Regions from separate parts of the Rhizobium sp. BK456 genome, predicted to be linked through region 2. Evidence: riboswitches for the same ligand, from Rfam matches in the RefSeq annotation. Region 2 holds a riboswitch; each other region holds the start of a gene.
What was found. A riboswitch is a leader RNA that binds a small molecule or an ion and turns the genes downstream of it on or off. The one in region 2 is predicted to bind cobalamin.
Positions count from the first base shown of each region.

Region 1: linked by a shared signal. The riboswitch ahead of FHX03_RS20725 (ABC transporter substrate-binding protein) and the one ahead of cobU (bifunctional adenosylcobinamide kinase/adenosylcobinamide-phosphate guanylyltransferase) in region 2 are both predicted to bind cobalamin.
Region 3: linked by a shared signal. The riboswitch ahead of FHX03_RS19545 (CbtB domain-containing protein) and the one ahead of cobU (bifunctional adenosylcobinamide kinase/adenosylcobinamide-phosphate guanylyltransferase) in region 2 are both predicted to bind cobalamin.

Region 1 is NZ_JACIAO010000007.1:199,431-207,086, reverse strand. It holds gene ilvB (biosynthetic-type acetolactate synthase large subunit) at 1-44, shown strand, start outside; gene FHX03_RS20745 (2'-5' RNA ligase family protein) at 229-759, opposite strand; gene FHX03_RS20740 (VOC family protein) at 936-1,310, shown strand; partial or broken gene FHX03_RS20735 (DsrE family protein) at 1,331-1,558, shown strand; gene blh (bifunctional sulfur transferase/dioxygenase Blh) at 1,728-3,008, shown strand; cobalamin riboswitch at 3,256-3,511, shown strand; gene FHX03_RS20725 (ABC transporter substrate-binding protein) at 3,684-4,700, shown strand; gene FHX03_RS20720 (FecCD family ABC transporter permease) at 4,697-5,737, shown strand; gene FHX03_RS20715 (ABC transporter ATP-binding protein) at 5,734-6,498, shown strand; gene FHX03_RS20710 (hypothetical protein) at 6,570-7,133, shown strand; gene FHX03_RS20705 (HIT family protein) at 7,144-7,635, opposite strand.
Region 2 is NZ_JACIAO010000007.1:55,837-63,492, forward strand. It holds gene cobN (cobaltochelatase subunit CobN) at 1-537, opposite strand, end outside; gene cobW (cobalamin biosynthesis protein CobW) at 542-1,591, opposite strand; gene cobU (bifunctional adenosylcobinamide kinase/adenosylcobinamide-phosphate guanylyltransferase) at 1,596-2,120, opposite strand; cobalamin riboswitch at 2,404-2,797, opposite strand; gene FHX03_RS19980 (chloride channel protein) at 3,077-4,867, shown strand; gene FHX03_RS19985 (adenylate/guanylate cyclase domain-containing protein) at 4,875-5,963, opposite strand; gene FHX03_RS19990 (SDR family oxidoreductase) at 6,225-6,995, opposite strand; gene FHX03_RS19995 (cobyric acid synthase) at 7,261-7,656, opposite strand, start outside.
Region 3 is NZ_JACIAO010000006.1:370,327-377,982, forward strand. It holds gene FHX03_RS19535 (putative bifunctional diguanylate cyclase/phosphodiesterase) at 1-551, opposite strand, end outside; gene FHX03_RS19540 (histidine phosphatase family protein) at 953-1,507, opposite strand; adenosylcobalamin (AdoCbl) riboswitch at 1,584-1,726, shown strand; gene FHX03_RS19545 (CbtB domain-containing protein) at 1,739-1,948, shown strand; gene FHX03_RS19550 (CbtA family protein) at 1,961-2,707, shown strand; gene FHX03_RS19555 (hypothetical protein) at 2,758-3,387, shown strand; gene FHX03_RS19560 (sulfite oxidase-like oxidoreductase) at 3,372-4,034, opposite strand; gene FHX03_RS19565 (ATP-binding protein) at 4,214-6,010, shown strand; gene FHX03_RS19570 (sigma-54-dependent transcriptional regulator) at 6,007-7,341, shown strand; gene FHX03_RS19575 (tripartite tricarboxylate transporter substrate-binding protein) at 7,556-7,656, shown strand, end outside.

The sequences.
Region 1 (7,656 bases), 140 kb from region 2:
CTGATGGAGAGGGGCGCGTCGAAAGCGCGTCGCATCAAACTTGATTCATGCGACGCGCTTTAGCTCTTTGGTTGAATGGATGTCGTTCTCCCGGAACCGCTGCACACTTCCTGGCGACATGCATTAGCGGCTTTGGAGCATGGTTTGAAAATGTCAGTCGCAGCGGTGGATTCTGCGACTGGCGTCGAGTCATCAGGCCGCCGCCGATGTGGCCTTGTGCCGGCAGCATCATCGCGGCGCCAACCTGATCTCGCTCAATATCTCCACCGGCGGAAACCGGACACAATCGGCGGCATCGAAATTTACCGAGAACTGCATGCTGTTTTCGTTCGCCCATTTGATCGCGGCCGCTGATTTCGCCTCCGGCACTTTCGCTGCAATGGTGCAGTGAGGCGCCCAATTGCCGGGTCGATAGTGCCCATGACAGAAGGCAGGATCAATCTTTCGATGGAAAGCCGCGTGCAGTTGGAGAAGAGCGTCGTCTGGGATCGGGCGCGCCCAGAGAACGAGGAACTCGTTCTGAAAATAGCCGATGCCCGAAAAGGCTAAGGTGACGGTGGAGCGCGCGCGGAAAACACTTTCAAGCGCCTCGCCCAATCGATCTGCATCAAACGCCTGATAAACTGCGAGGGTCAGATGGGGAGGATAATTCAAGGTCCGCATCGAAGCCGTCTCTTCGAATGCCGCCGCTTCATCCCAGAGTTTGAAAACCGGCGATGCGGTCTCGTTCAGACATTTGAGGCTGATCCCGTAAGGCATTTGCGAGCGTTATCCAGTCCATCGCGCCTGGACTTTAGGCCGATATCGTTGCCGATGTCGAGCGCCCGGTCGGAGCTAACGGAGGCGGCCGGCATTGCTGGATATCGCGTGGGTTTTGTGTGTTTTCCGCCGCGGATTCGACTATCATGGGATGCTTGAACGATAGGATGCACGGCATGATCGATCATATCACCATGGCGGTCAGTGACCTTGAAAAGAGCAAGGTATTTTATGAACGCGCTTTCGACCCTCTGGGCTATCGTCGCACCTTCGGGAAGGAAGGCGTTTTCTGGGCTTTCGATGTCGGTGGCAGCCTCTTCGAAATCCAGCACACTGACGACAAGCCGCCTCTGACCCGTTTGCACGTTGCCTTCCGGGTCCGAAGCAGGGCGGAGGTCGAGGCATTTTATCGCGCAGCACTTGAAGCCGGCGCAAGGGACAATGGTGCGCCCGGCCCGCGGCCGGAATATGCCGACAACTACTATGCCTGCTTCGTTCTCGATCCTGACGGTTACAATATCGAGGCGATGCTCAACGAGCCGGCGGCGTGAGGGTGACGACGCAGGCTGCGAACCTTGTGCGCAAGGGCGGCCAACGGATGACGCATGTGCCGCCGCTCGATCCGTTGTCGACGCTTATCGAGAATTTCCAGCAGCGCGGCGGCACGATCTGGGCCTGCCCGCCCTGCGTCACCTCCCGCGGTTATACGCAGGAAGACATGCTCGACGGCATCGTCATCGTCGGCGCCAGCGCCATGCATGCCGAAATCAAAGAGGGCGCGGCAACGCTGTCGTTTTGACTGGCTGCGCCGGGCCGGGCGACTATCGGGAGTGTCTTGGCGCCCACATTCACCGGCCTGCGCAGGCGCGACGGAGTGCCAAGCGACTATTCTTGCGCTCGGCAATATACTTGTGAGATTGTACCGATATACATGCGATACTGCCGATGCAGGCAGCGCGGGGGCTTCGATGACATCCGTAAGGGTCAATGAGCTGATATCGGTGGCGGGGCAGCCCGATGCCGCCGGTTTTGCTGCTTTTGCGGCGGACGGTTTTGCCGGCGTCATCAATGCCCGGCCGGATGGCGAGGAGCCGGGGCAGCCGGGCGATGCGGCGGAAAAGGCTTCTGCCGCTGCCGTGGGGCTCGCCTACAGCTTCGTGCCGGTGAAAGGGCCCGAGATTACCGAGGCCGATATCCGCGCCTTCCAGAGGGCGATGATGCAAGCAAAGGGGCCGGTCGTCGCTCATTGCAAGAGCGGCACCCGGGCGTTGACGCTCTATGCGCTCGGAGAGGTGCTTGACGGGCGGATGCAGCCCGGGGACGTCGAGGCCTTCGGTCAAAACCTCGGCTTCGATCTTGCCGGCGCGCGCCGCTGGCTGGAAAAGCGGGCAGGGCAGGCGGCTGTCGTGAAGGCTTTCTTCGAACCCCGCACCTGCAGTGTGCAATATGTCGTTTCAGACCCGGTAACGAAACGCTGCGCCATCATCGACCCGGTGCTCGATTTCGACGAAATGTCGGGTGCGACGGGAACGGCCAATGCCGATGCCATCCTCGCGCATATCGACAGCGAAGGGCTGACGGTCGAGTGGATCCTCGACACGCATCCGCATGCCGACCATTTCTCCGCCGCGCACTATCTCAAAGGAAAGACCGGCGCGCCGACGGCGATCGGCGCCCATGTCACCGACGTGCAGGTGCTCTGGAAGGAAATCTACAACTGGCCGGCACTCGAAACCGACGGCTCGCAATGGGACCGGCTGTTTGCTGATGGCGACACTTTCGAGATCGGCGGGCTTAGAGCCCGCGTGATGTTCTCGCCCGGCCATACTCTTGCCTCGGTGACCTATGTGATCGGCGACGCCGCCTTCGTGCACGACACCGTGTTCACGCCGGATTCCGGCACGGCGCGCACGGATTTTCCCGGCGGCAGCGCCAGCGCTCTCTGGCACTCGATCCAGGCGATCCTGTCGCTGCCCGAGGAGACCCGGCTCTTTTCCGGCCACGACTATCAGCCTGGCGGCCGTCACCCACGCTGGGAAAGCACGGTAGCCGCCCAGAAGCGCACCAATCCGCATATATCAGGCATCGACGAAGCCGGCTTCGTGGCGCTGCGCCAGGCGCGCGACCGCACGCTGCCGAAACCGAAGCTGATGCTGCATGCGCTGCAGGTCAACATCCGCGGCGGGCGGTTGCCCGAACCGGAGGCGAACGGGCGACGGTATCTGAAGATTCCGCTGGATGCGTTGTAGGAACGCAGGGAGCAGCGTTGCGGCGTGCTTCGAGGCTTCGCCCGTTCGGGCTGCGCACCTCAGCATGAGGGAGGTTGGTGGATGCCGCGCCCACGACAGCGGGAATAGTAGGATGCTTAAGAGAGCTCCATCCTGGGGATGAGAATGCTGGCATCATACCGGCCAACAGCGCTCCGACGTTCCGTCTCCATATTTCGCCCACCAAACCCAATCTTCCGCAATAATGATTGACGTCGTGCGGGCGGGCGACGTAACTGGCGGTGACGGTTCCCTGAAGATGACTCCAAGGGGATTAATAGGGAACACGGTGAGGACGACCCAGTAGGGACCGAGACCGTGGCTGCCCCCGCAACTGTAAGCGGATTGTCGATCATCTCAGCTGTGGCCAGCGACTGGCCATCTCTGAAGGGCTTATGGCCCTGCCACTGCGATATATCGCGGGAAGGCGGATGAACGACTTATATCCGCAAGCCAGGAGACCTGCCGTCAATCACGATCCAATCAACCGGGCGGGGATGCCCGGATAAGGAACAGACATGATTGACCTTCTGAACCTTCGCCGAATTTCGGCATGCATCCGTCTCGATTGGGCCTCCTGCGGCTAGCGCGCGCGTCAGCGTGCCTTCGGCCGCGCGTGCGGCATAACCGTGCTTTTTCCTTCAATCGAGGTTTTTCATGCGCCAGATTCTCGCCACCATGACATTTGCCTTCGGGCTGATCGGCCTTGCGGCACCGAGCCTTGCTGCCACCCAATATCCTTTGACCATCACCAATTGCGGTGAGCAGGTGACTTTCCAGAAGGCGCCGTCGAAGATCGTTTCGATCGGCCAGGGAATGACCGAAATTCTTTTCTCGCTCGGCCTTGCCGACAAGATCGCCGGCACGGCCGTCTGGGTCGGTCCCGTGCTGCCGCAATATGCCGCGGCGAACAGCAGGATAAAGCGTCTCGCCGACAATGATCCGAGCTTCGAATCCGTCGTCGGACAGGAGCCCGACCTGGTGGCGGCCGAGTTCGAATGGCATGTCGGCGCGCAGGGCTCCGTCGGCAAGCGGGAGCAGTTTCAGGATCTCGGGATCAATACCTATCTTTCGCCGGCCGATTGCGTCGCCAAGGTCAACACCGATGGCGGCGACGGTGTGCGCAAGGAGCTGTTCACGATGGCGCTGATCTATCGCGAAATCGCCGAACTCTCAGAGATCTTCGACGTGAAGGAGCGCGGCGATGCGCTGATTTCCGAGCTGAAGAAGCGCGAGGCGGATGCCGTCGCCTCGATATCAGCCGCATCGGGCAAGAGCCTGCCCATCGTCTTCTGGTTCTCCAGCAAGGAAGTCAACGGCGACGCCTTCATTGCGGGCAAGAACAGCGCGCCTGCCTATATACTGAAGGCGATCGGCGCCAGGAATGTCGTCACCACCGAGGAGGAATGGCCGCTGGTCGGCTGGGAAACCATCGCCCAGGCGAACCCGGCCGTCATCGTGCTCGCCACCATGGACCGGCGCCGCTACGCCGCCGACGATCCGAAGGTCAAGATCGATTTTCTCGAGAACGACCCCGTGACCAAGGAACTCGATGCCGTCAGGAACAGGCACTTCGTGATGATGGACGCGCAATCGATGAACCCAACGATCCGCACGATCGACGGCATCGAGACCTTGGCGAACGGCATCAAATCCTTCGGCCTCTCGCAGTGAAGGCAGCGTCGGTCAGGCAACAAGGATGGTGGGCGCTCGCCGCGCTCACCATTTCAGCCCTTCTCCTTCTCGGACTGATGATCAGCCTTGCCGTTTCGATCGGCGAGATCGCGATCCCGCTGGCGACAACGGCGGAGGCCGTCTCCAACCGGCTGTTCGGAACGCAGTTCGAACTCAGCCGCATCCACCAGGGCATCGTCTGGGATTATCGTCTGAGCCGGGCGCTGGTTGCGGCCAGCGCCGGCGCGTCGCTCTCGCTCTGCGGCGCCGTGCTGCAGGCGCTGCTGCGCAATCCGCTGGCCGAACCCTATGTGCTCGGCATCTCCGCCGGCGCCTCGACGGGAGCCGTCTGCGTGATGATCCTCGGCCTCGGCTACGGTGTTCTTGGCCTTTCCAGCGGCGCCTTCATCGGCGCGGTCATTGCCTTTCTGCTGGTCGGCTTCCTGGCGACGGGTGCGGGAGGAACCGGCGAACGCATCATCCTGTGCGGCGTCGCCGGTTCGCAGCTCTTCACTGCGCTGACCTCCTACATCGTGACGACATCGGCGAATGCCGAGCAGGCGCGGGGCATCCTGTTCTGGCTTCTGGGTTCGCTCAGCGGCGTGCGCTGGCCGGATGTCTATCTCTCGGTGCCGATCGCGCTCACAGGTTTCGTCATCTGCATGGCCCATGTCAGGGCGCTCGATGCCTTCGCCTTCGGTACGGATGCGGCGGCCTCGCTCGGCATTGCGGTGCGCCGCGTCCAGATCCTGCTGTTCGGCCTGACAGCGGCGATGACGGCAAGCGTCGTCAGCATGGTCGGCTCGATCGGCTTCGTCGGCCTGGTCATTCCCCATGCCGCCCGCTTCCTCGTCGGGCCGGGCCATCGGCGGCTGCTGCCGGCAACAGCACTCGGCGGCGCGATCTACATGGTCGGCGCCGATATCGTCTCGCGCATCATCATCCCACAGCAGGTCCTGCCGATCGGCGTTGTTACGGCGCTCTTCGGCGCGCCGGCCTTTGCCGTCATCCTCTATCGCGTGCGGAGGAGCGCATGAGCATTACGATCGACGCGGTGAGTTTCGCCGCAGGCGACACGGTCATCGTCAACGGCGTCAGCCTGACGGTGGCAAAGGGCAAGGTGCTCGGTCTGCTCGGGCCGAACGGGTCCGGCAAATCGAGCCTGCTGAGGCTGATCTGCCGGCTGCGCAAGGTCCGCAGCGGCGTCATCCGGCTGGGCGACGACGATATCGCTTCGCTGTCGCGCGCCGCCCTTGCGCGGCGCATCGCCTTCGTCGAGCAGCAATCGACGACCGAGACGCAACTGACCGTGCGCGACGTGGTGCGGCTCGGCCGCACGCCGCATCGCGGGATGCTTGCGCCCTTCGGCGCGGAGGATGATGCCGCGGTCGAGGAGGCGCTGTTGCGGGTCGACATGCAGGCGAGGGCGGGCCAGCTCTGGCAGACGCTGTCGGGAGGCGAGCGACAGCGCGTCCATATTGCGCGGTCGCTGGCGCAGGCGCCGGGCGAGCTGCTGCTCGACGAGCCGACCAATCATCTCGATATCCAGCACCAGCTCGACATTCTCCGGCTGATCTCGAAGCTCGGCATCACCTGCATCGTCGCTCTGCACGATCTCAACCTGGCGGCAATGTTCTGCGACAGCCTGGCGGTGCTTCAGAAGGGTGAGGTCGTCGCCGCGGGCGCGCCGGAGGAGGTGCTTACAGAGGATATGATCGGCAGGGTTTTCGGCGTTCGCGCCCATGTCCAGAAGTCGGCAGTGCATGGGCGGCACCACATCCAATACGTCCTGGATTGAGGAATGGCCTTTTTCCTGGACTGGCGTATGATTTCCGAGGGCGCCTGCGCCCGGTCGAACGGAGTTTCGAGATGCTCGAACGAAATCAGTTTCCCCTGCGGCCCGTCGTCCCCGGCTTCGCTGTCGCCTGGGTCGCCATCATTTCAGGCGCGAGCGTCGCTCTCAGCCTGATTTTTGCCTGCGTCACGCCCTTCGTGGCCCTGGCGGCGGTATCGGCGGTCATTCTTCCCCGGCGCATGGCGCTGACGGCGGTCCTGCTGGCCTGGCTCGCCAACCAGATGGTCGGGTATCTCGTGCTCGGCTATCCCCAGACTTGGGACAGCTATGCGTGGGGTCTGGCGATCGGTCTTGCCGCATTTGCATCCCTGGCCGCAGCGCTCGGCGTGCTTCACCTTGCGGCCGGCCTGACCGTCACCGCGGCCGGCGCCTTCATGGCCGGCTTCGTTGCCTATGAAGGCGTGCTCTTTGCTGCGACGGCGGTGCTTCCGTCAGGCGAGGAAGCGTTTTCGGCGTCTGTGGTGGCGAATGTCCTGCTGATCAATTCTCTGGCCGCGATCGGCCTGGTCTGCCTTCACGCCGGCGCGGCAGCCGGCCGTGCGCTCGTTGCAAGCCAGCCGGGACCGGCGTTGCCTTAGGCGCAAAGACCTAAGGTGCCGGAAACCGCATTACCTCCCGCAACAGCGCAATGACCTCTGAGACCGACGGCCCTCTGACCGGTGGCGGCACTGCGCGTTCACAGAACTCGCGCCAGACGAACAGCGTCAGTTCCGCGCCGTCCGCTGCGGTTTCTCCGCGTCCTTCTGCAAAGTTCTCGAGCAGACGATACCGGCCGTCCTTCCAGAACAACTCCTCCACCCAGTCATATATCGGAATGACATGAAAATGGATCGGATAACCGGGCGAGTGCCCGTATCGGCCGATATAGACGCGCTGAGCATTCAGGTCTTGTTTCAGCGCCTTCTGCGTTCTTGCAAGCAATGGGCCGAATTCGCCCAACGCCTTTTCCGATAAATCCGAAAGGTCAGTCGTGTCGGTCTTGGAACTGATCATGAGATAGCCGGGAAGGGCGGAGTTCATCCGGTGGTTTACGAGCCATCCCGTGGTCTCGGCAACATGAAACTGCAGAGGAATCTGCAAGCGCCGCCTCTTTCGCTTTCG
Region 2 (7,656 bases):
CCACCAGATCCCCGCCTTCATCAACGGTACCGCCGGCGCGGGCTTCTCCGCGCCCGACAGCATCGCCGCGGCATAATCGAGAAAGGCGCGCCCATTGGCCTCGCCGCCCTCGATGAGATAGGCCCAGAGCGCATCGAGATCGTCGACCTCGATGTTCGAGAAGGGTACCAGCCCCGCATCCGACCTGGCATCACCCGGCAGCACCGCAATCTGCGCGCCGGCGCGGGACGCTGCAGCATGCAGCGCCTCCAGCGCATAGCGGAAATAGCTGGCGCCGCCGAGCGCACGGACGATGATGAGCCTGGCGTGCCGCGCCGTGCGCTCGACATAGGTATCGACCGACATCGGGTGCTTGAGGCTCATCAGGCTGGCAAGCCGCAGCGAATGCGGCCCACCGCAGGCGTGATGGGCGGCCGCGATCGCCGCAAGCTCGCTGTCGGCGGCCGACAGAAACAGGATATCGCCCGGCGTCTGACCGAGATCGATCGCCTCTTCGCCGTCGCTGATCGTTCCCTGCTGGGCCAGAAGCAGATGCATGGGCCTACGCCAGCGCCTCGATCGCCGCTCTCACCGCACCCTGATCCATCTCATGCAGACCAATGACGATGAGGCGCGTGCCGCGGTTTTCCCCAGGCGCCCAGGCGCGATCGAAATAGTGGTCGATGCGGCTGCCGACTGCCTGGAGCTGCAGGCGCATCGGCTTGCCCGAAACATCGACGAAGCCCTTGAGGCGCAGCACGTCATGGGCCGATATGATGCTCTTCAGCGCCTCGATGAAGCCGGCCGGATCGGCGACCGGGCCGAGATCGACGACGAAGCTGTCGAACTCGTCATGATCGTGCGGCGTGCCGTCCTCATGCTCCAGTTCGTGATGGGACTTGCGGTTGGCGATATCGTCCTCCGTGCCGATGCCGAGGCCAAGCAGGATGCCGGCCGGCACCTCGCCGTTTTTCGCCTCGATCATCACGGGCTTGCGCGAGGTGCGGGCGGCGACCTCGTCGCGCACCCGGCCGAGGCCGGCCACGTCGATCAGGTCGGTCTTGTTGAGCACGATGAGATCGGCGCAGGTGAGCTGATCCTCGAACAGTTCCTCGATCGGGCTCTCATGATCGAGCGATTGATCCCCGCTGCGCGCCGCCTCGACGGCATCGTGGTCGTCGGCGAACCGGCCGGCGGCAACAGCCGCGCTGTCGACCACCGTGATCACGCCGTCGACGGTCACCTGGGTGCGAATGTCAGGCCAGTTGAAGGCGGCGACCAGCGGCTGCGGCAGAGCGAGGCCCGAAGTTTCGATAACGATATGGTCGGGCCGCTGTTCTCGCTCCAGCAGCTTCGTCATCGTCGGAATGAAATCGTCGGCGACGGTGCAGCAGATGCAGCCATTAGTCAGTTCGATGATGTCGTCCTCGCTGCAGTTCTCCGCACCGCAGCCCTTCAGCACCTCGCCGTCGACACCGAGATCGCCGAATTCATTGATGATCAGCGCGATCTTTTTACCGCCGGCATTGGTAAGCAGGTTGCGGATCATCGTCGTCTTGCCGGCGCCGAGGAAACCGGTGATGACGGTTGCGGGAATCTTCTGTTGGTTCATGGATTTAACCCTTCATTTTCAGCGGCAGGCCTGCCGCGATGAAATAGACTTCGGCGGCCTTTGCCGCGATCAGCTGGTGGAGACGGCCGGCATGATCGCGAAAATCCCGCGCCATGCGATTGTCCGGCACGATGCCGAGGCCGATCTCGTTTGACACGAAAACGAGCCGCGCCTTTGCCCGCGGCAAATAATCGGCGAGCGCCAAAAAATCCGCCGCCATATCGCGCTCCTCCATCATCAGATTGGTGACCCAGAGCGTCAGGCAGTCGATCAGCACGACCCGGCCCTCGCCGTCGATGGCGGCGAGCCTGCCGACGAGATCGAGCGGTTCCTCATGCGTCGTCCATGACGGGCCGCGATCGGCTCTGTGCTGGGCAATCCGCGACTGCATCTCCTCGTCCCACGCCCGGCCGGTCGCGACGTAGTGACGATCGAGGCCGGTTGCAACGACGAGGTTTTCGGCAAACCGGGATTTGCCGGAGCGTGCGCCGCCGAGGATGAAAATGGCATTGGAGAGAGCGGTCGTCATGCGCAGAAGGCCTGCTGGGAGAATGCGACACCCCACCACGCTCCCTCATTCCTGTGCCTGTCACAGGAATCCAGCCACGGCGCGTCCGCGCCGTGAATGACTCTCATTCGGGAAGTAAGTCTCTCGCGCCCAAGGACTTGGTCGCACTGGATTCCTGTGACGGGCACAGGAATGAGGGAGGAGAGGGAAATGCGCTCCAGTACCCCACGAGGCAACGCCGAATTCAATCGTTCAGCCAAAACAACCTCCGTGCTGGCAGCGGGTCTCTTGCCCAGGATTGGGCTTTTCGCCCGGCACGAATGGCAGGTCTCCTGGCTCGCGGTTGTCGGCCGCGATCGGGGCGGACCGGAAACCGGTCGCCCCTGATCGTGCCAGCGGATCTGCCTCGCCTTCCCGGCTGCATTGGTGAAGAGGTGGACGATTCGTAGAAATAGAGGCGTCCGACCCCGGTTGATCACCATGCATGTCCAGTGGCTTTTCCGGCATGTCGCCCGTCACGCCCGCCTGCGCGATTGCAAGCGGGCAGGAAGGGCTCGATGCCGGATGGAAGACCCTGACCGCTCTACAGTCGCGGGGTCGGCTGTGATGAAGGCGCCCGGTGTGGGTCCGCCCCGTCACATTCCCTTTTCATCCGGAAGGCGTAACGCCGATCCGGAACCATCCGTTATATCCGCGGATGATCAGATGACCATCCGCGTGGGATGGTCTGGCGACCATCCGTTGAGGGATGGTTAGGCAAGCTCAGGAGTGAAGTCAACCGGCCTTGGCGGTCGGCCGTGGGCGGCAAGGCAGGCACGCTCATCCGAACACGACTTACTCGACCAGGAATATCGTCATTTATCAGAGGCTTACGTCATAAATATTTGACGCGCCCGCCGGCTTTTCGCCGCAATTGCGCTGCAAGCGGACTTCGCCATCGCCCTTGACCGGGCCTCTTCCTGCCTAGTTGTCTTGCCATGCTTATGAAATTGGATCGGCGCCGGTTCCGAGCGCTGCGTGTTTTCTTCGATCCGGGGCGGCTGCGGGCGCTGACCCGCCGCAGCGAAGTCGGTCTATCTCTGGCGGGCGCTGTCGTCGGCATTGCCTCCGGTCTTGCCGTGACCGGCATGAGCTTCGTCTCCAATGAACTGCATCAGTTGGTCTTCGGTATCGCCGACAGCGAAAGGTTGAGCTCGTCGGTGATCGACGACAAGCTGCTGCTGCTCACCGCCCCGATCATCGGCGGCATCCTGCTCGGCCTGTTGCTCTTCATTTTGGCCAAACGCCGCAAGAAGCCGATGGTCGACCCGATCGAGGCCAATGCGCTGCATGGCGGCCGCCTGTCCTTGACTGACAGCATTATCGTCGCCGTGCAGAACCTGATCTCCAACGGGTTCGGCGCCTCCGTCGGCCTGGAGGCCGGCTATACCCAGCTTGCCGCAGGGCTCGCCTCGAAACTCGGCCTGAAGCTGCAGCTTCGCCGCTCGGATCTCCGCGTCCTCGTCGGCTGCGGCGCAGCCGGCGCCATCGCCGCCGCCTTCAACGCGCCGCTGACCGGCGCCTTCTATGCCTTCGAACTGATCATCGGCACTTATACGATCGTCTCGCTGACCCCTGTGGTGGTTTCGGCCCTCGTTTCCACCCTGATCGCAAGGCTGCTCACCCACGGCGATTTCACCATCGATATCGGCGGCTTCGGCGCGGTCGTGCCGGCCGATTATATCCCGGCGCTGCTGCTCGGCGCGGTCTCAGCCGGCGTCGGCATCCTGATCATGCAGGGTGTCGCCTTTGTCGAAGAACTGGCGCGCAAGAGCGCGATCGCCCCGCCCTTCCGCCCGGCCCTCGGCGGCATCATCGTCGGGCTGCTGGCGATGATCTCGCCGCAGGTGCTTTCGGCCGGCCATGGCGCGTTGCATCTGAACCTCTCCCGCGACGTCGCCATCCCGGCGCTGATCGGCCTCTTCCTGTTGAAATCCTTGGCTTCGGCGATCTCGATCGGCTCGGGCTTCAGGGGCGGCCTGTTCTTCGCCTCGCTGTTCATGGGCGCCCTGCTCGGCAAGCTCTTTGCTTATTGCGGCCCCTATTTTGCCGATGCGACGCTGACGCCCGTCATTTATGCCGTGGTCGGCATGAGTTCGCTTGCCGTCGCCGTCATCGGCGGGCCGCTGACGATGACCTTCCTGGCGCTCGAAATCACCGGCGACTTCCCGATCACCGCGCTGGTGCTCGCCGCCGTCATCACCTCCTCGCTCGTCGTGCGCTCGACCTTCGGCTACTCCTTCGCCACATGGCGCTTCCACCTGCGCGGCGAAAGCATCCGCAGCGCCCATGACGTCGGCTGGATCCGCAACCTGACGGTGGACAAGCTGATGCGCGCGGACGTCAAGACGGCAAGGGCTGGCATCTCGCTGGAGGAATTCAAGCAGGCCTTCCCAATCGGCTCGACCCAGCGTGTCATCCTTGTCGAGGAGAGCGACAAATATGCCGGCCTCGTGCTGGTGCCGGAGATCTACGCCAACCCGACCGACACCCAGGACGAGGGCAAGACGCTTGCCGATTTCATCCACTACCGCAACGATTTCCTGCAGCCACAGATGAATGCAAGGCAGGCGGCGGCGATCTTCGATAAGAGCGAAAGCGAAGCACTCGCCGTCGTCAACAATTTGATCGAGCGCAAGGTGATCGGCCAGCTCAGCGAAAGCTATACGCTGCGCCGCTACAGCGAAGAACTGGACCGCCGCCGTCGCGAAGTCTCCGGCGAAATCTGAAGGGGTGTTATGACGCGGCGCCGGCCAGCCGGAAGACGTCGGCCTTCTTCGAAACGCCCCGCAATTCGAAAGAGCCGAGATACTCGCAGGGGACGGCTGAGGTCGCCGCGAAGCTCTCCGACAGCAGCAGGTGCTGCTCGAGCATTCCGCAGAGCTTTTCCAGCCGCGAGGCTTCGTTGACAGCCCTGCCGATCACCGTGAAGTCGAGCCGGCCGTGGGCGCCGACATTTCCGTAGAAAACCTCGCCGAGATGCAGCACGACATCGATGCCGATATCGGGGCCTCCGTTGCGTGTCCGCTCGCGATTAAGCTCTTCGTTGGCCTTCAGCAGATTCTGAGCCGAAGCCAACGCTGCCCTGCAGGCCTTTTGCGGATCCTCCGCCTCAGTCGGAAAGATCGCCAGTACACTGTCGCCCATGAACTTGAGGATCTCGCCGGAATTTTCCTCGACATGCCGGTCGATCAGCTCGAAATGCTCGTTGAGAAACCCGACGATCTCCGCGGGCTGATAGACCTCGGTCAAGGCCGTGAAATTGCGAAGGTCGGCCAGTAGGATGGCGGCATCGATGGAACCGCCCATTCCTCTGCGGGTTTCGCCGGCAAGGATACGCGCACTCGTCCTAGCGCCGGTATAGACCGCGAGGATATCGCTCGCCGTCTTCGAAACCGCCACGCGGTAGGCCGCCAGTCCGAGTGCCGGGAATAGCGCTGCGACGATCGCCAGTTGATCATCGGAAAATCCGCCCGGCGCATCGCTCGTCAGCGAGAAACCGAGCCCGCGCAACGCGACTTCCTTCGGGAATTCGAACAGGCTAATCACGTGATCCGTGCCCCCGGAAAGCGCGAATTCGTTGAGCTCGGTATAATCGAGACCCTCGCCCCTCGCCAAATTCCATCGCCCCGTTCTTTCGCCGCGGCTCAAAAGGTAAAAGATCGGCGTCTTCTCGAAGTCACGCTCCGTAGCACTGCCGTGCTCGGCATTTTCAAGGACGGTCTCACCGCCCCGCATGAAATTGGCCGCGACGCCGCGATACATCGGATGCAGGGACGGCATTCTGATACTCGCCCGCCAGATCGGAAACCCGTCCGCGATCAGCCGCTTACACAGGCCGGAAACGAGCTCGCCAATATGCTCGCTGGTGATTCCCTGCTCTATAATCCACTGAATATGACCGTTAATTTCCGAACCTCCACATGAGCCGGCGCAACCTTATGACGGCAAATCGGGCAAATGGGCGGCGATGCCGAACCGGCTGCCGCCCTATCAATTGATAGTCGCGCCAAACCGATATTTCCAGCCGTTATCAACGGCAAGTCATTTTATCCGAAGCCGGCACAACGCCGGCGGGTATCGTCCTCACATCCGGACCGTCATGCCGCCGTCGACGGTCAATACGTGGCCGTTGACGAAGGATGCGGCGCCGCTTGCAAGAAACAGTGCTGCACCGGCGATCTCGTCCGGGCGTCCCCAGCGTTGGACCGGGATGCGCTGGCGCACGAAGGGCATCAATTCCTCATTCGCGGCCATTGCCGCGTTCGTCTCCGTGGCGAACCAGCCGGGTGCGATCGCGTTGCTGGTGATGCCGTGAGGGCCGAATTCGACTGCCATGCCGCGCATCAGTCCGGTCAGACCCTGCTTGGCAGCCGGATAGACGCAGTCGCCGGGCATGACGACATGACCGCTGATCGAGGTCACCGCGATCAGGCGGCCATAATTGCGCCGCTTCATCAGCACCGCGGCATCGCGCGAAAGCATCATTGCCGCGGCCAGATCGGTGTGCAGCAGCTCGATGATGGCCTCATCGTCGAATTCGGTCAGCGGCCGCCTGTCGCGGGCGCCGACATTGTTGATCAGAATATCGAGACGGCCGCGGACCTTTTCGATATCGGCCATCACAGAACGCTGGGCCTCGCGGTCGGCGATGTCGAACACGGCAGCCTCCGCCGAGCCGCCCGCCGCACGCAGCGTTCTTAGGGCCTCGTCCAGCGTCGCCGCCGTCCGTCCGGTGATGATGACATGCGCGCCGGCCTCGGCAAGCACGCGCGCCATCTCGAAGCCCAGACCGCGGCCGCCCCCGGTCACGAGCGCCACCTGACCAGCCAGTGAAAATCTATCCATTACGCTCATGGTTTATGCTCTCGACCGAATTCTCGTGGTGAGAGAATTAATGGACTCAGTCAACTAATTTGGCAAGAATGGAGCGGCAGACAGTGGGCGCAAGTCGCTGCTCTGAGCATTCGATGGCGCCCCAACTCTCCTCCTCCTTCATTCCTGCGCTTGTCACAGGAATGACGGAGAAGAGGTTAAGCACCTCAGATCAACCGAACATAGGGGACCTGCTTCCAGCGGGAGCAAGGCAGCGCGGCAATCCCCGCCTAACACACATCCATCCCTACCCCAGCAACCCCGCAAGCCAGCGCGAATCGAGATGCTTCTCCAGGTCACTCGCGATTTCATCCAGCGCCCACTCGACGCTCTCGCGGTAATTCCTCTGCTCCCCCGAGAGCCCAAAGCTTTGAAGCAGCAGGGCGCGATAGGCGTCGCTGCCGAAGAGCCCGTGCAGATAGGTGCCCATGATCCGGCCATCGGCCGAAAGCGCCCCGTCGGGTGCGCCGTCGATAATCGCCGAAGGCCGGTCGCAATCCGGGCCGTGGGTGATGCCGAGGTGGATCTGGTAGCCGGCAAGCGGCACGTCGTATTCAGTCGAGCGGGCATGGCTGTTGCGCACGGTTTTTTCAGGCGCCATCTCGGTCTCGACGTCGAGCAGCGCAAGCCCCGGCGTCTCGAG
Region 3 (7,656 bases), on a different contig from region 2:
GCAAAGGCTACAATGATGAATTCGTCGCCGCCGAATCGATAGACGCAATCGGCATTGCCGAGCGCGCAGATCCGCCGGGCAACCTCGATCAGCAGAATGTCGCCCCCCTTGTGGCCGACGAGATCGTTGACTTTCTTGAAGCCGTCGAGATCGACGGAGAAAAGCGTGACGTTCTCGTCCCACTCCTCAATCTGGTCCTCGTCGTCCTTGATCGGCCGTGAGAGGATCTTGCGTTCGAAGGCGTAGCGGTTCGGCAGCTTGGTCAGATGGTCGTGGGTCGCAGTCCAATCGGCCTTCGCCTGGGCGGCGGCGCGCAGTTCCGTTTCCTTGCGCAGGTCGGCGATGCGCAGCACCGAATAGATGAAGCTCATGGCGCCGGCGATGCCAAGCGCCAGAACGAGTTTGTCGGCGCCGTATTCGCCGAAACCGGTCATGAAGAAGACAAGGCTGTCGTCAAGCTGCAAAAGCGCGCCGAGGAGCCAGAGAGTTATCCCAAGCCCGACGATCGATACGCATTGCCTTCCGGCCCTGCTCTGGAAAAACACCGGCATGTGGCCTTCTCCATCTCCACCATCTGCCGAACTATCATGAAAGTCTGAAATGTTCGTTGAAACCAGAAGGCGAATTTTTGGAGGCGGCAGCCTGTTGCTGCACCGTTGAGGGACTGAGGATGCTGAGCCGGGACGGGAAAGAACGAAGGCGAGCGTGCTGGTGCATCGCTCGCCTTTTCTCGTGCTTCAGGCGGTGACGATCAGCAGCGGAACGCTGACGATGAGACCGACCAGAACCGTGATTGTGGCGACACGCATCAAACGCAGACGACGCGTGCGCTCCCCACTCCAATCATATGTCATTCTTCCATCTCCTTGGGAAAGGAAGTAGTCCCGGTCAAACCCGGTTCAATAGAGATGACGCGATTTGCTTGTGTAAGGCTGGATAAAATGAGGAGCCGCTAATACGGAAAGCGCAGAGACCAGCGGCTGCCATTGCTGGTCATGCAAACGATGGCGAGCGGCTCGATATCGCTCCGCCAGAAGGAGGAGTGCGGCGCCTGAAGCACATGGGCGACCGCCGCCCGGATCACGGCCGCGTGGCTGATGGCAATCACATGGCCGCCGAGGGCGGATTCACCGTCCATCCAGCCGGCGACGCGTGTTCTGAGATCAAGAAGGCTTTCGCCACCATGCGGGGCCGCTTCCGGATCGCTCATCCAGGCCACGAGGTTCCCCGGCTCTTCGGCCTCGATCGTTGTGATCGACCTGCCGGCCCAGCGGCCATGGTCGCAATCACGCAGCGCCTGATCTATCCGGGCTTCGAGGCGGAGCGCGTCAGCGGTCTGGCGGGCGCGCAAAGCGGGGCTGGTGGCGATACGGTCGGCGCGGGGTGGGGCAGCCATCCGGCCGGCGTCTTCCGCCGCCTTGCCTTCCAGCGGTTCGTCAAGTGGGAACAGCGTCTTGCGGCTCGCCGTCGTCGCGCCGTGGCAGATCCAGGTGAGGCGCGTATTCACAGTCTTCCGATCTCCCGGGGTGCAGTGGGACGGCCCTTTGCCGGCTCGTGAAGTTTCGTTGACAGTCTCTTCGGCGAGCAGATATAACCGTGTTGTTGCGGGTTTGGAAGCCGGTGGAAATCCGGCGCGGTCGCGCCACTGTGACCAGCGTGTTGAAGCTTTTTCACGCTGGAAGTCAGACCTTACCGCACAAACACTCTTTCGACTGAACGCGTCATTCCGGAGGAATACATGTCTGACACCACTTTCGCGCCCGCCGCGGCGCCGGCCCCGATCCCCGTCGGCGAAATCCTGCCCTGGGCGATCTTCGGCGGCCTGCTGATGCTTATCGCCATCTATTTCGTTGGCACCGAGGAAGGCGCGATGGCGCTGTTCAACGGCATGTATGTGCACGAATTCGTGCATGACGCCCGCCATCTCCTTGGCTTTCCCTGCCACTAGGGAGATATTGACATGGTTGGAAACCTTCTCCTTCGCGGCATGCTCGCGGGGCTGCTCGGTGGCATCCTCGTTTTCGTTTTCGCCCATGTCTTCGGCGAGCCGCTGGTCGATGCGGCGATCGCTTTCGAGGAGGCGAGCGCCCAGGCGGCCGGCGAAGCTGCCGAACCTGAAATCGTCAGCCGGGCCACCCAGGCCGGTCTCGGCCTTTTCACCGGCGTCATGGCTTACAGCATCGCCGTCGGCGGGCTTTTCGCGCTCGCTTTTGCTTTCGTGCACGGCCGCGTCAGCAATCTTTCGGCGCGCGGCACCTCGGCGGTCATCGCCATTTTCGCCTACGTGGCGATCGTGCTCGTTCCCGCTATCAAATATCCGGCCAACCCGCCGGCGGTCGGCAATGCCGATACGATCGGCGTCAGGACCGAGCTGTTCTTCCTGATGATTGTCGTCTCGCTCGCCGCGCTGATTGCCGCGGTGGCGCTGTCGCGCCGTCTTTCCGAGCGTTTCGGCCTCTGGAACGGCGCGATCATTGCCGGCATCGCCTATCTCGTCTTCATCGTGCTCGTGCTCTATCTGCTGCCGCCGATCAACGAGGTGCCGGAGAACTTCTCGGCCATGGTGCTCTGGCGTTTCCGGACGACAACGCTCGCCATGCATGCGATCCTCTGGGCAACACTTGGCCTTGGCTTCGGGGCGCTGGCGGAAAAGCGGCTTGCTGCGAAGGGCGGCCAGCGGAGCCGGCCGGCAACGGCACTCCACTGAACGCAATGAAGGGCGCCGTTTTGCCGGCGCCCTTGGGTTTTCAAGCGACCATGAAAAGCAGCAGAGCCATATCAATCCTGTCGGCGGCCTTTGCCGCCGCCTTCTTTTGCATGCCTGCTGAAAACGCCCTTGCTCATAGTCGCAGCGCCGGCGGCAGCCAAGCGGGTCTCGATATCCCAGAAATTTCGCATGGCGAGATGGCGGTGATTTCGCACTATCGCGGCCGAATTATCGGCCTGGCGTCCCGCGCAGTCGATACAAACGAGCCCTTCCGCCGCGTTCTGAACTATGCCGAAATCCAATATTCCTATCGTCTTTGGGGGCGGATGCCGGGCAGCGTGGCCGACGAGGAAAGTCCCTTCAACGAATGCGCCCACGCCTACCTCGCGGCGACGAAAGCTGTGTTGATGGCGATGCGCGAGATGCCAGGGGAGCGGGCTGTGGCGAGTGAAATCATTTCCGCGGTCGACGCCGACATGGTGCGGCGCGGGCTTGCGCTCATCACCTGCCGGTTCAGCGGCGAGGCCTTCAACACCGCCGGTCTCGTCAATCCACGCTGGAGCAAGGTGCCGCTTCATCCCGCCAGCATGGCGTCGCTGACGGCGCTCGCCTTGATGCTCGGGCTTGGTGTCCTTGCGCTGGGCCGCTTTCTGCGGCCGAAGACTCAATCGTCGGAATAGCGCTGCTCGCGCCACGGATCGCCATACATATGATAGCCGTTCTTTTCCCAGAAGCCGGCTTCGTCCTCCGGCATCAGTTCGATGCGGCGCAGCCATTTGGCGCTTTTCCAGAAGTAAAGATGCGGCACGACGAGGCGCATCGGGCCGCCGTGGTCCGGCGTCAGCGGCAGGCCTTCCCAGGATGTCACTAGGATCGCGTCCTCGGCGGCGAAGTCGGCAAGCGGCAGGTTGGTGGTATAGCCATCATAACTCGTCAGCATGACGTAAGCGGCTTCCGGCTTCGGCATGGCGAGATCGAGCAGATCGCGCGTGGAAACACCCTTCCATTTGTTGTCGTAGCGCGACCAGGTGGTGACGCAGTGGATATCGCTGACCTTGGTGCTCTGCTCAATCGCGTGGAAGTTGGCCCAGGTGAGGGTGAGCGGGGTTTCGACAAGGCCGCGCACTTCGAGACGCCAGGTTTCGGTGGATATGACGGGCTGCTGGCCGAGATCGAGCACCGGCCAGTTCTTGACGAGGTGCTGGCCGGGCGGCAGGCGCTCGGTTTCAGGGCGGGCTATGCGACCAGTCAGGAACTTGCCCTCAGCCGCCCAGCGCCGCTTGGAGCTGGTGAGCTTGCTATCGGCGGGCGTGTTGTCGTCGCTCATGATAGGGTTCCCTTGCGATGCAGCAATAGGATATCGGCCTTTGCCGGGTGTCAAGTTCGACGGCCCTTGGAAATCGCTGCCGGTATTATTAGACTTGGGTATGCCTCACTGGGGAGTGGAGGCGGAAAGGGGAGGAGCCGGATCTGTCTTCGAGATATCGTGCGATAGCGGCGTTGCTGGTGGTGCCGGTGATCATCTTCGCCTTCTTCACCTATGGAAGCGCGATCGCGACGCGCGCCTATATGGGGGAAGCCTCGGCGCAGGCGGGAACGGCGTTGCGCCTTGCCGTCTCGGCCCTCAGCGGTCACCTCAACCGCTACGAGGCGCTGCCGGCACTGATCGCCGATCACGACGACATCAAGGAACTGGTGAGTGCACCCGAGGATGCGGTCTTGCGCGATGCGGCCAATCTCTATCTCAAGGAGATCAACGGCCTGCTGAAATCCTCCGACATTTATGTGGTCAAGCCTGATGGAGAGACCATCGCGGCCAGCAATTACGATGGACCGGGAAGCTTCGTCGGGCAGAATTTCAGCTACCGGCCTTATTTCCAGGACGCGATCGAAGGCCGGCAGGCGCGGTTCTATGCACTCGGCACTACCTCGCTAAAGCGCGGCTATTATTTCTCGGCGCCTATCAGGGTGGAGGCGGATATTCGTGGCGTCATCGTCTTCAAGGTCGATATCGACATGATCGAAGCCTCCTGGGGCGGCGGCGAATACAAGATCTTCGTCTCCGATCCGGAGGGTATCATCTTCATGTCGGGCAGCCCGGAATGGCTGTACGGGGCGATCCTGCCGCTGACGGCTGACCGTATCGCACGGACGGAAGCGTCGCGGCGTTATGCCAATGCCAGGCTGACAGAGTTGCCGGTGTCGCGCCAGCGCTTTGAGCCGCATGAGCTGATGACGCTTAACGGCGAGCGCGGGTCTAGCGAATATCTGGTGCTCTCGCACTACATGCCGACCGAAGATTGGACGGTGAACGTGCTGATGGAAACGAGTTCCATTCGCGCCCAGGCGCGCACGGCGCTTGCGGCCGTCTTTCTCATCCTCTGCATCGCCGGGCTTGCGGTCGCAGTTCTGCGCCAACGGCGGGCGCGGCTTGCCGAGCGCATGCAGTTGCAGGCCGAGGCCCGCAACGAGCTGGAACGACGCGTCGAGGAACGCACGGCCGACCTTGCTCGCGTTAACAGCCGCATCGAAGAGGAAATAGCCGAGCGGCGGTTGACCGAGCAGCAGCTGCGCCAGACCCAGGCCGACCTCATCCAGGCCGGAAAACTTGCCGGTCTCGGACAGATGTCGGCTGCCCTTTCCCACGAGTTCAACCAGCCGCTCGCCGCCGCCAAGACCTATACGGACAGCGCCTCGGTGCTCATTGATCGCGGTCGGACGGAGGAGGCGCGGGACAATATCCGGCGCATCGGCGGCCTGATCGACCGGATGGCATCGATCAGCCGTCACCTGCGCAACTTCGCCCGTAAGCCGAACGAGAAGCTCGGTCCTGTTTCGCTCGACGAGGCTATGCGCGATACGCTCGAGATCATCGCCTGGCGGCTGAAGGCGGCGGATGCAGAGCTGTTGCTCGATCTCGGGCCGCGTCCGCCGGTGGTGCGTGCCGGCTCGGTGCGTTTGCAGCAGGTGCTGGTGAATGTGATTTCCAATGCGGCCGATGCCGTGGAAGGCCTGGACGACAGGCGCATCGAGATTTCGGCCTTCGAGGAAGCCGGCAAGGTGGTGTTGACGGTACGCGACCATGGGCCGGGCGTGCCACCGGCAATCGGCGAGCGCATCTTTGACCCGTTCTTCACGACCAAAGGCGTTGGCAAGGGTCTCGGCCTCGGGCTTTCGATCTCCTACAATATCGTCAAGGATTTCGGCGGCAGCCTTGCCGCCGGCAATCATCCTGACGGCGGTGCGGTGTTCCGCATCGAGCTGCAATCGGCGGCGGGGCTGATGCCGGAGGCGGCGGAATGAACGATGCGAAGATCCTTCTGGTCGATGACGAGGAGGAGTTGCGCCGTTCGACGGCGCAGGCGCTGGAACTATCAGGCTTCAGCGTCGAGACCTTTTCCAACGGCGACCATGTGCTGGAACTGATCGGCTACAGCTTTCCCGGCGTCGTCGTCAGCGATATCCGCATGCCCGGCATTGATGGCATGACGCTGATGCAGAAGATCCGCGAGATCGATCCGGAGGTGCCGGTCATTCTCGTCACCGGCCACGGCGACGTGCAGCTTGCGGTGAAGGCGATGCGCGAAGGCGCCTATGATTTCATCGAGAAGCCGTTCACGCCCGAAATGCTCGCCGGCGTCATCCGCCGGGCGATGGAGCGGCGCGGCCTCGTGCTTGAAAACCGGCTGCTGAAGGCGGTCGCCGGCAAACGCGACGATATCGAGGCGCGGCTGCCGGGGCGCACGCAGGTGATGGTGGACCTGCGCTATCGCATCCGTGCGATCGGGGCGAGCGATGCCGATACGCTCATTGTCGGCGAGACGGGAGCCGGCAAGGAGGTGGTGGCGCGGGCGCTCCACGATATCAGCGGCCGGGCAAGCCGGCCGTTCATCGCGATCAATTGCGCCGCCCTGCCGGCGAACCTGATCGAGAGCGAGCTTTTCGGCCATGAGGTCGGCGCCTTTCCGGGCGCGGTAAGGCCGCGTTACGGAAAATTCGAACACGGGCGCGGCGGCACCATTCTGCTTGATGAAATCGGCTCCATGCCCTTCGACCTGCAGGCAAAGTTCCTACGGGTGCTGCAGGAGCGGATGATTTCCCGGTTGGGATCGAATGAGACGGTGGCACTTGACGTGCGCTTTATCGCGACTAGCAAGGTGGATCTCGAGGCGGAGGTGGCGGCGGGGCGTTTCCGCGCCGACCTGTTCTACCGGCTGAACGTTGCGACGCTGCATGTGCCGTCGCTGTCGCAGCGGCGGGCGGACGTTCCACTGCTCTTTCTGCAGTTGGTGCGGGAAGCCGCCGCCCGCTACGGCCGCGACGAGGTGGCCGTGCCGCCCGAGGTGATCTCCGACATCGCCCAGCGCGACTGGCCGGGCAATGTGCGTGAACTGAGGAATGCGGCCGACCGTTTGGTTCTCGGTCTCGACGATGGCGGCCCACAGACCGGCGAGGCGACCGGGCTTGCGGAGCGCGTCGCCGAATTCGAGCGGGGTGTCATTGCCAGCGCGCTGGTGGCGCATGGCGGCAGCCTCAAGCCGGTCTATGAGACACTCGGCATTTCCCGGAAGACCCTCTACGAAAAGATGCAGAAATATGGCCTCGACAAGCGGATGCTGACCACCGAGGACTAATCTCGGCGGTTGCCTGTGTTCGTTATGGGTGGAAATCCACCCATCGCACAAGCCGTTTGTTTCCAAATCGACCCATGCTGCATCGCACTGACGCAAAATCGTCTGTCGAAAGTGGCCGCACTGATTGCGGGTCGGTTTTTCCCGGCGGCAAATAGGTCATGCCCGGCGCGGAGGATGTGTCGGCGGGCTTGCTTGTTTCATCAGGGAGGAAACGATGAAAATTCTGAAGGCCATGCTTGGCCTGACCGCGGCTGCCGCAGTCTCTCTTCTCGCCGGCGCCGCTTCGGCGCAGACCTATCCCGAACGCACCATCAC